Regions from separate parts of the Neobacillus sp. FW104-15D2 genome, predicted to be linked through region 1. Evidence: riboswitches for the same ligand, from Rfam matches in the RefSeq annotation. Region 1 holds a riboswitch; each other region holds the start of a gene.
What was found. Region 1 has a riboswitch for S-adenosylmethionine ahead of AC3WR0_RS17540 (homoserine dehydrogenase). Riboswitches for the same ligand answer to the same signal wherever they lie in the genome.
Positions count from the first base shown of each region.

Region 1 (3,113 bases):
AGCTGGGGATTGCCCACCAGGCTAAGGGAGTATTACGCCTGGATATAGAGGTCAAAGGAAAATCAGCACATGGAAGCCGGCCTTGGGAAGGAATCAATGCAATTGAAAAGGCATATCACATATATGAACAAATTCTAAACCTTTCCTTCGCACAAGAAAGTACCGCCTATTACAAGTGCCCTTCCATCAATTTGGCTAAGATTCAGGCTGGGGATGCCTACAATAAGGTGCCAGAAGAATGTATGATGAGTTTCGATATTCGTTTCCTCCCTTCTCAAACAAAAGAAGAAATCCTAGCCCAGATTGAAAGTGTCACAGAAGGAAGGGTTTTTGTAAATATGTTTGCTGAGCCAATAAATACTCCTTCTAATCATCCTGTTATTGAGCTGCTTGGCCCTATTGTTGAAAAGTTCAGTAATACTCCCGCCGTTTATTTTGGACAGCACGGGACAGCTGATACGGTGTTTTTTGCAAAACACGGGATTCCTGCTATTGAGTTTGGTCCAAGTGGTGCGAATTGGCACGGAGATGAAGAATATGTTATTTGTGAATCGGTTTATTCCTATCAAAAAATGCTGACAGAGCTAGCTCTGTCAATCGACTTGAAAGCCCTAAAAAATCCTAAAAAAATGACAAAAAAATAGCACGCAGTCGCGTGCTATTTTTTATAAAGAAGCTGTAAATAAATCACTTGATTCTTTTTCAACGATTCCCGCTAATACAGGAAAAGCTTCTGTTCCCGGGTTTTGATCCAAAATTTGATTTAAGCCTTTTACGCTGGATTTAATAATCCATTTGTTATTCGGGTGTTGCTTAAGCCATTCGATAGATGGATCTACAACCTTCTTTTTCACCCCATCTAGTAGCCAATAATTGGCTTCCTTTTGGTTGTCCTGTGCCGAAGAGTCTCTTATAGGAATTCCCGCTTCTCTATCGGTTTGATGTCGTGATTGGGCCAGGTCTTCAATTACTGCGCTTGCCGTAGGGAACATCCCTGCACCAGGACCTCTTAAGGTGAGGCTGCCAACAAGGTCCGCTTCTATGTTTACTGCATTTTCTACACCTTCTACATCATAAAACGGGCTGCTTTTTCCCACTAAAACAGGCTGTACTGATGCAATGACTTTACCATCCTTCCATTCAATAGAAGCAATATGTTTAAATTTCAAATGAAGCCGGTCAGCTTCCTCAATCCATTCACGAGTAATGGAGGTTATTCCTTCCACATGGACATCCTTCCATTCTGGCTGGATTCCAAAAGCTAGCTTACTTAATACCATTAATTTATAAAAAGCATCTGTTCCTTCTACATCATTTCCGGGATCTGCTTCAGCATAGCCTTTTTCCTGCGCTGTTTTTAACACGCTGGCAAACGGCTCCCTTTTTTCGCGCATTTCAGTAAGAATGAAATTGGATGTACCATTTAAAATACCTTTTATTTGTTTTATATTATTTACTTTTAATAATTGACGGAGAGTCTGGATAATAGGTATTCCACCCCCGACAGTCGCCTCATAACCTAAAGAAACACCCTTATCAGCTGCAAGAAGAGATAATTCCTCGCCATGATAAGCAAACATTTCTTTATTTGCCGTAATGATATTACTTCCCTTTTCAACCGCTCGCTTCAGGTAAGTAAAGGCGGGCTCTTTTCCGACAATTGCCTCGATTATATAATCAATATGCGGGAGGTTTATAATTTCTTCAAAATTATCCGTAACTAAGATATTTCCTGAAATTCTTCTTTGCTTTTGTTTATTTCTAACCAGAATAGCCACAATTTCTACTTTTTTTCCTAATACTTTTTCAAGGCGTTCTCCGTGTGACTGAATGCTTCTGTAAACTCCTTCACCCACAGTACCAAAACCAAGCAAGGCTATTTTTAAAACGCTCATCTTCCCACATCCTTTTTGAAATTTTCATTTTTAAAAATTGCAGGGGAAAATGAAAAAACCCCCTTCGCGTAAGAAGAGGGTATTGTCCTCCTCTTATCTGTCAGGCGAATGCCTGCAGGAATTAGCACCTTTTCAGGAATAATTCCTGAAGGTTGCCGGGCTTCATAGGGCCTAGTCCCTCCGCCTCTCTGGATAAGAGTACTATTAAGTTTCGTTAGTCTTATAAAAGAATATTAAGTCAGTAAGAAATTATTGTCAATAATTTTAAAATTTTTTAAATTAAAGTTCTTTTAAACTTTCCTGCTGATTTCCACTCCACAAAGGAAAGCTTTTTTGAAGAATCAACGCAGGTACAGGCCGCCTTTTGCCTGTCACGAGGCACTCTCTTTCCACAAGCAGACATCAGGGTTATTTTTATTTCCAGTCGGTATATAAATCTGTTCGGCGGTCACGCCATGTTGTAACGGATCCCCGTTCCCGGACTTGATATAGAAGTTCAAGATCTAAATCAGCCGTTACAATCATATCGTCGTTCATTTCACCTTCCACTAAGATTCCCTTTGGTGGAAAGGGGATATCGTTTGGTGTAATAATAGCAGCCTGTCCGAAGTTGGCACGCATAAAGTCAACTGTTGGAAGCTGTCCTACTGTACCTGTTACAACAACGTAAACCTGGTTTTCTACTGCACGGGCATGGCTTGTGTAGCGTACACGGTGGAAGCCATGACGGTCATCAGTACAGGATGGACAGAAGATAATATCTGCTCCTTTTGCTTTTGCCATGCGAACAATTTCAGGAAACTCAATATCATAGCAAGTAAGGATCGCAATTTTTCCTTTTTCAGTATCGAAAATCTGAAAAGAGTCGCCAGTTTCCATATTCCATTCATGTACTTCTGTTGGAGTAATATGAAGTTTGGCCTGTTCAGCAATCCTCCCATCCGGATAAAATAGATGAGCCGTATTGTACAGCTTCCCTGCTCTCTCAACCACATGGGTTCCTCCAATAATATGCATTCCTGTCTCTTTAGCAAAGTTGGAAAATAAGGTACGGTATTGCTCTGTATAGGAAGGTAGGTCATTTATTGTTAGGCTTTCGCCATGCCCGTTTCCAATTGATAAAAGCTGAGTAGTAAAGAGCTCAGGAAATAAAACAAATTCAGCGCCAAATTCCTGCGCGGTTTTTATATAATGCTCGCTTTGACGAGCGAAATCTTC
Region 1 covers NZ_JBYTCJ010000023.1:28,540-31,652, forward strand. The annotation lists gene AC3WR0_RS17535 (M20 family metallopeptidase) at 1-644, shown strand, start outside; gene AC3WR0_RS17540 (homoserine dehydrogenase) at 666-1,895, opposite strand; SAM riboswitch class I at 1,986-2,094, opposite strand; gene AC3WR0_RS17545 (carbon-nitrogen hydrolase family protein) at 2,310-3,113, opposite strand, start outside.

Region 2 (3,113 bases), on a different contig from region 1:
AATTTTCACCTGTCATCGCACGGCCACTTCCTTTTCCACTCTGGCAAATGCCTGCTCAAGATCATTAATTAAATCTTCATGGTCTTCAATACCAACAGAAAAACGCAATAGCCTATTGCAAACACCCGACTGTATTCTAATTTCCTCTGGTATGTCAGCATGTGTCTGTGTTGCCGGATAGGTTATTAAACTTTCAGTTCCTCCCAGACTTTCAGCAAAGGTAATGAGGGAAAGCCCTTGAAGGAAAGGATTAACCCATGACTCGTCCTTTACCCTAAAGGAAACCATGCCTCCTCTCCCGGGATAAAGCACATCTGTAATACCATCATGATTGCTTAGAAATTCAACTACTTCCTTAGCATTTTTCTCATGTTGTTTCATTCTCAGCGACAGGGTTTTCATTCCCCTCATTAACAGCCAGGAGTCAAATGGACTTAGTACCGCTCCTGCTCCATTATGGTAGAGAGCCAGAGCTTCACATAGTTCCTGGCCCTTACCTACAATCAAACCGGCAAGCACATCATTGTGTCCGCCAAGGTATTTGGTTGCACTATGTATAACAATATCAGCACCAAGATTTATCGGCTGCTGTAAAATTGGAGTATAAAAAGTATTATCAACAATTAGCAGGATGCCGTGCTCCTTAGCAATTTTTGAAACAGCAGAAATGTCTGATTGCTGCATGAGAGGATTAGTTGGAGTTTCAAGAAAGATTGCTTTTGTTTGCGGGGTAATCTTTTTCTCAATCTCCTCAGGACAACAGGTATTTACATACTGGGATTTTAATCCCCATTTTTTATAGCCCTGTTCAAGCAGACGATATGTACCGCCATATAGATCTTCACTTACAAGCCATTCATCACCAGACTGGAATAGTGATAAAACTGTAAAAATAGCTGCCATCCCAGAACTGCAGGCAAATCCCTGATCTCCGCACTCAAGGTCTGCAATTGTTTTTTCTAGCAGCTGTCTTGTTGGATTTCCGGTGCGGACATAATCAAACCCGGAGGATTGCCCAATTCCATCATGGCGGTAGGCTGTCGAAAAATAGACAGGAGGGTTAACAGTTCCTGTGGAAGATTCACTTCTATTACCGATTTGTGCAAGTTTTGTTTCAATTTTATACATTTTTTTCACTCCTTTAATGTTGGAAAGCTATATTGCATGAAAGCGGGATTTCATTGAGGGGAGGAGAAGAAAAATAAAAAAGCCTTCTATAAGAAGAAGACTTTTAAGTGCAGATTAAGCAGCCATTCTTCTTATCTCCCAAGTTACAATCCTAACTTGCTGGAATTAGCACCTTTTCAATGGCAAAGCCATTGATGGTTGCTGAGGTGTCATAGGGCCGTTCCCTCAACCTCTCTTGATAAGAAACAAATATTTAAATTATTTATAAAATTTACTACAATTTAAGGAATGTGTCAATTGTTTTTACAAATTTCCGACCTTTGACGGAGTCATTCTCAGTCTTTATTCTAAAGATTCTGCTTCCTGAAAAAGGTATAATGATGAAAAAGAGTGAAGAAACGGGGAGGAAAATGAAGTGGGGGAGGACAATCGGTATTCGGAATTAAAGATATTAAAAGAGATAGCCGAGCTATTAAATAATGGCACAGACCTAAAGCAGGTACTTACGCAGGTTTTAAAAAAACTGTTAAATGTAACTGGATTAAAGACAGGCTGGATATTTTTAATTAACAGTGACGGGCATTATGAAATGGCGGCAAATGAAAACTTGCCTAATGCCTTATCATTTAATAGGTGCGAGCCGATGTGTTCAGGTGAATGCTGGTGTATTAATCGGTATCTCAATGGAAGATTGGATAAGGCTACCAATATAATTGAATGCAAACGACTCGAAGATGCGATTGATTTAAACTGGGGAGAGACAAACGGACTAACACATCACGCAACTGTCCCTTTAAAAGCGGGGGATGAAAAATTCGGAATCCTTAATGTTGGTTCCCCGCAAAAAAGACATTTTGAGATAGACGAGCTAACCATGCTTGAATCCGTTGCCTTTCAAATAGGAACGGCCATTAAACGAATAAACTTAACACAGAAAGAACAGGAGCTCGCCCTGACCGCGGAAAGAAACAGGCTCGCAAGGGATCTTCATGATTCAGTTAATCAGCTGCTATTTTCACTTACTCTGACAGCAAGAGGAGGAATAGAAAGGTCTGAAGATCAAGAAGTAAAAGAAACCTTTGCTTACATCCAGGATCTTGCACAGGAAGCTCTTAATGAAATGAGGGCATTAATTTGGCAATTGCGTCCAAGAGGATTGGAATGCGGATTGGTCAGTGCACTAAAAAGCTACGGAGAAATGCTTGGGCTCAAAATGGACATCAAAGTAAAAGGCGTTATCTCTCTTCCAGGCCAGGTAGAGGAAGTGCTCTGGAGAATTGGCCAAGAGGCATTAGCTAACTGTAAAAAGCATTCCGGGCAGAATGAGGCAAGGCTGAAATTTACGATAAAAGAAAAAGAAGCATTTCTTGAAATCCGGGACGAAGGCTGTGGATTTTTATATGATGGAATAAAAGAACTTCCATCGTTGGGACTGAAAAATATGAAAAACAGGGCAGAAGCACTTAATGGGCGTTTTATATTAAAGAGTGAACTGGATAAAGGAACAGAAATCAAGATTGTCATTCCGGTTTAAAGGGGATATTTTTATATGGGAATTCGGATTTTAATTGCTGATGATCATCATGTGGTTAGAAGAGGCCTGGTTTTTTTTCTTAAAACTCAGCAGGGGATTGAAATAATTGGTGAAGCCAAAAATGGGCAGGAAGCAGTGGAGCTAGCTGCTCAAATGACACCAGATATCATATTAATGGATTTGGATATGCCAGTTATGAATGGTATAGAGGCGACACGGCAAATCAAAGCTCATAACCCTTTAATTAAGATTATGATGCTGACAAGCTTTTCTGATCAAGATCATGTTATTCCAGCCATCGAAGCAGGAGCTTCAGGCTACCAGCTTAAGGATATTGAACCGGATGAACTAGTCCGGGCAATTAAACAGCTGATGGATGGAGAAAACCAACTCCATCCAAAAGCAACTACTCACCTCCTTACACACTTTAACAATAGAAATAAACCGGAAA
Region 2 covers NZ_JBYTCJ010000013.1:109,598-112,710, reverse strand. The annotation lists gene metC (cystathionine beta-lyase) at 1-16, opposite strand, end outside; gene AC3WR0_RS12490 (methionine biosynthesis PLP-dependent protein) at 13-1,128, opposite strand; SAM riboswitch class I at 1,257-1,373, opposite strand; gene AC3WR0_RS12485 (GAF domain-containing sensor histidine kinase) at 1,544-2,662, shown strand; gene AC3WR0_RS12480 (response regulator) at 2,678-3,113, shown strand, end outside.
Region 2: linked by a shared signal. The riboswitch ahead of AC3WR0_RS12490 (methionine biosynthesis PLP-dependent protein) and the one ahead of AC3WR0_RS17540 (homoserine dehydrogenase) in region 1 are both predicted to bind S-adenosylmethionine.

Region 3 (3,113 bases), on a different contig from region 1:
ATATGGCATGATCCCCAATATAAGTGGTGGAAAAGGTTCCTATTAAAGCTCCGCATAAAAAAGAACCAATAATCGTTACAAAATCTATGAATTGCTTTCTCGATTCGTCATCATTTTCAATAAATGCTGAATAGGCTGCTTTGGCAGCGGTCCTTAAATTACCCGTTGCCATCGTAGAATTATAAGCCCATTTATCAATTTTATTAAAGGTCGAAATTTGTAAAGAGGAAACAAATGAAATACTTACAGTAACGATGATATCAGGTACACTTTCCGGCATAAAGCCCACTGCGAAGAGAATAACACATTCTAATATAAGAATAGAACGCCTATAGCTATACAATAATTCTCTAATATGAGGAATCTTAACAATTTCGGATACAAAAACACCTGCAATAAAAGCAGCAACAGGGGGGATATAAAGTATCGACTGTTTCCATTCCTTCTCAGCAGCATTTACTGCAAGGAGCACCAAATTCCCCGTTTGAGCATTGGCAAACACTCCATCACGGCTAATGAAGGTATAGGCATCTAAAAAACCGCCAACGATGGCCAATAAAATCCCCAAATAAATGGAGTTGGAAGCTAATGAAGGCAGTTTCTTATATTTATCTTCCATACTCATCCCCTTAGACTTTGATCATACGTTAGTTATTTGCTTTTTTACTAATATCAACACAGGGAATATTAATTTTCCACTACCCAGAAAAAACGAGGACTTATGCAGGAAGAGTCATCAAGTAGGGGACCATGCCTTAATATGAAGCAAGACAATATCTGAGGATCCTTGCGAGGAACAGTTTGAGCAAGAAATTGGAGATAAGAAGGGCCTATTTATTAAAAAAGACCGGAATCCTCGCTTTGATAAAACATGTCTATATTTTTAGACTTAAGGACAGAAACGTTTCTGCAATGTACTAGCATTTAGGTCGGAATTAAACACTGGGTAATTGGCAAAAAAATTATAAAATTCTATGTTTCTAAAAAGCCGGTCAACCCTTGTGGTTCCGGCCTTTTTTATAACCATTCAAACCAAAAAAACTGGTAAAAATGAATTAATTTAAAAATTTTTAATTTAAGTAATTGCAGAATTCCTATTGGTATGGTAGGATTAATTTCATCAACTGAATAACACTTATCCAGAGCGGCTGAGGGAACTGGCCCAATGATGCCCGGCAACCTGTTAAACAAGGTGCCAATTCCAGCAAAATGTTGCTCATTTTGGGAGATAAGGTGAACTTCAAAAAATCACCTCTCCAAGCCAGGAGAGGTTTTGTTATAAAAAGGAGGCGAACCCATTTGAAGCCAGAGGAGTGGGAAGAAATAATTCCTCATCTTGAACAAATGCTTGCTACTTTAAAATTCGGATCAATCACTTTGATTGTTCAGGACGGTAAAATCATTCAAATTGAGAAAAATGAAAAGGTTCGTCTTCAACAGAATAAACGCTGACTAGACAAACTAGAGGCGGTCTTCCCCTTATGGATTAAGGGAGTAAGACTGCCTTTTTTTAGTGGACAGAATCAATTGCGGAGGTTATAGAAATGGAAAATATCGTTAATATTCAAGAAATTACAAACCAGTTTTCACTGGATGACGGGGCAAAGGGAGCTCTCAATGTATTAAAGTGGGCCTACAGCCACTATCCGGAAGATAAGATTGTTTATGCTTCAAGCTTTGGTGCAGAAGCGATTGTTTTGATAGATCTTATACAGCAGGTTAAACCAGATGCTCATATTGTTTTTCTCGATACAGATCTTCATTTTCCTGAAACCTATGATGTTATTGAAAAAATCCAGCAGAGGTTCCCATCGCTTCGCATTGAAAAAAAGAAGCCAGAGCTGACACTTGATGAGCAGAGAGAACAATATGGTTCTGCTTTATGGAAAAGGGACCCAGGTCTATGCTGCCAAATCAGAAAGGTCATTCCTTTGCGAGAAACTCTGACCTCAAAAGATGCATGGATTTCAGGATTGAGAAGGGAACAATCTCCAACAAGAGCTAATACAGAATTTTTAAATCAAGATGAAAAGTTCCAAAATATCAAGGTTTGTCCTTTAATTCATTGGACCTGGGATGAAGTGTGGGAGTACATCAAAGAAAAAGACCTTCCTTACAACGCCCTGCATGATCAAAATTACCCAAGCATCGGCTGCTTCCCATGTACACAGGCCGTTAGCGGTAATGGTGATTCCCGTGAAGGAAGATGGGCAGGAAGCAGCAAGACAGAGTGTGGCCTGCACACACGTTAAGGAGGACATTCATGCTCACAATATTGGCAATCCTAATTGGTTTGTTTTTTGCTTTTAATATAGGTGCAAGCGGTGCAGCTGCATCAATGGGTATTTCTTATGGAGCTGGCGTTATAAAAAACCGCCAGATTGCCCTTTTTCTTTGCGCGATCGCTGTCTTCCTTGGAGCATGGCTTGGCGGAGGAGAAGTAGTGAAAACCATTGGCAGCGGTATTGTTCCAAGCTCCACCTTTACAAATGCCATAGCGCTGGTCGTTTTAACAGCTGCTGCGACATCTCTGTTTCTAGCCAATGTCTTCGGCATTCCATTATCAACTAGCGAAGTGGCAGTCGGATCCGTTATAGGTGCTGGAATTGTATATCAGTCAGTATTTGTTGGGAAAATTGCCTGGATCGCGATGTTCTGGCTTTTGACTCCATTTGCTGCTTTCCTGATTGCGATTGCTGCGGCGTTTGTTTTGGAAAGAAAGTGGATTAAAAAATGGGTGACATCATCCAAAGCAGGTCCAATTCTTGCGGTTTTAGTTGTTTGCATGGGACTGTTTGAGGCATTTTCAGCTGGAATGAACAACGTGGCAAATGCCGTAGGTCCGTTAGTAGCAGCAGGGTTAATGACCACGAATAGCGGTATTCTGTGGGGTGGATTATTTGTCGCTCTCGGAGCAGCATTCTTAGGTCATAGAGTCCTTGAAACAAACGGCAAAAAAATCACATCACTAAGGCTTGAAGAGGGAAGCATTATTTCCGGAATCGGGGCTACAATCGTAACCACAGCATCCGTATTTGGCATTCCTGTGCCGCTTACTCAAATCACTACTTCTTCCATTATTGGCATAGGCTTTGCCAAACATGGGAAGAGCG
Region 3 covers NZ_JBYTCJ010000005.1:46,602-49,714, forward strand. The annotation lists gene AC3WR0_RS05865 (YoaK family protein) at 1-619, opposite strand, end outside; SAM riboswitch class I at 1,133-1,235, shown strand; gene AC3WR0_RS05870 (YezD family protein) at 1,345-1,452, shown strand; gene AC3WR0_RS05875 (phosphoadenylyl-sulfate reductase) at 1,545-2,252, shown strand; gene cysP (sulfate permease) at 2,264-3,113, shown strand, end outside.
Region 3: linked by a shared signal. The riboswitch ahead of AC3WR0_RS05870 (YezD family protein) and the one ahead of AC3WR0_RS17540 (homoserine dehydrogenase) in region 1 are both predicted to bind S-adenosylmethionine.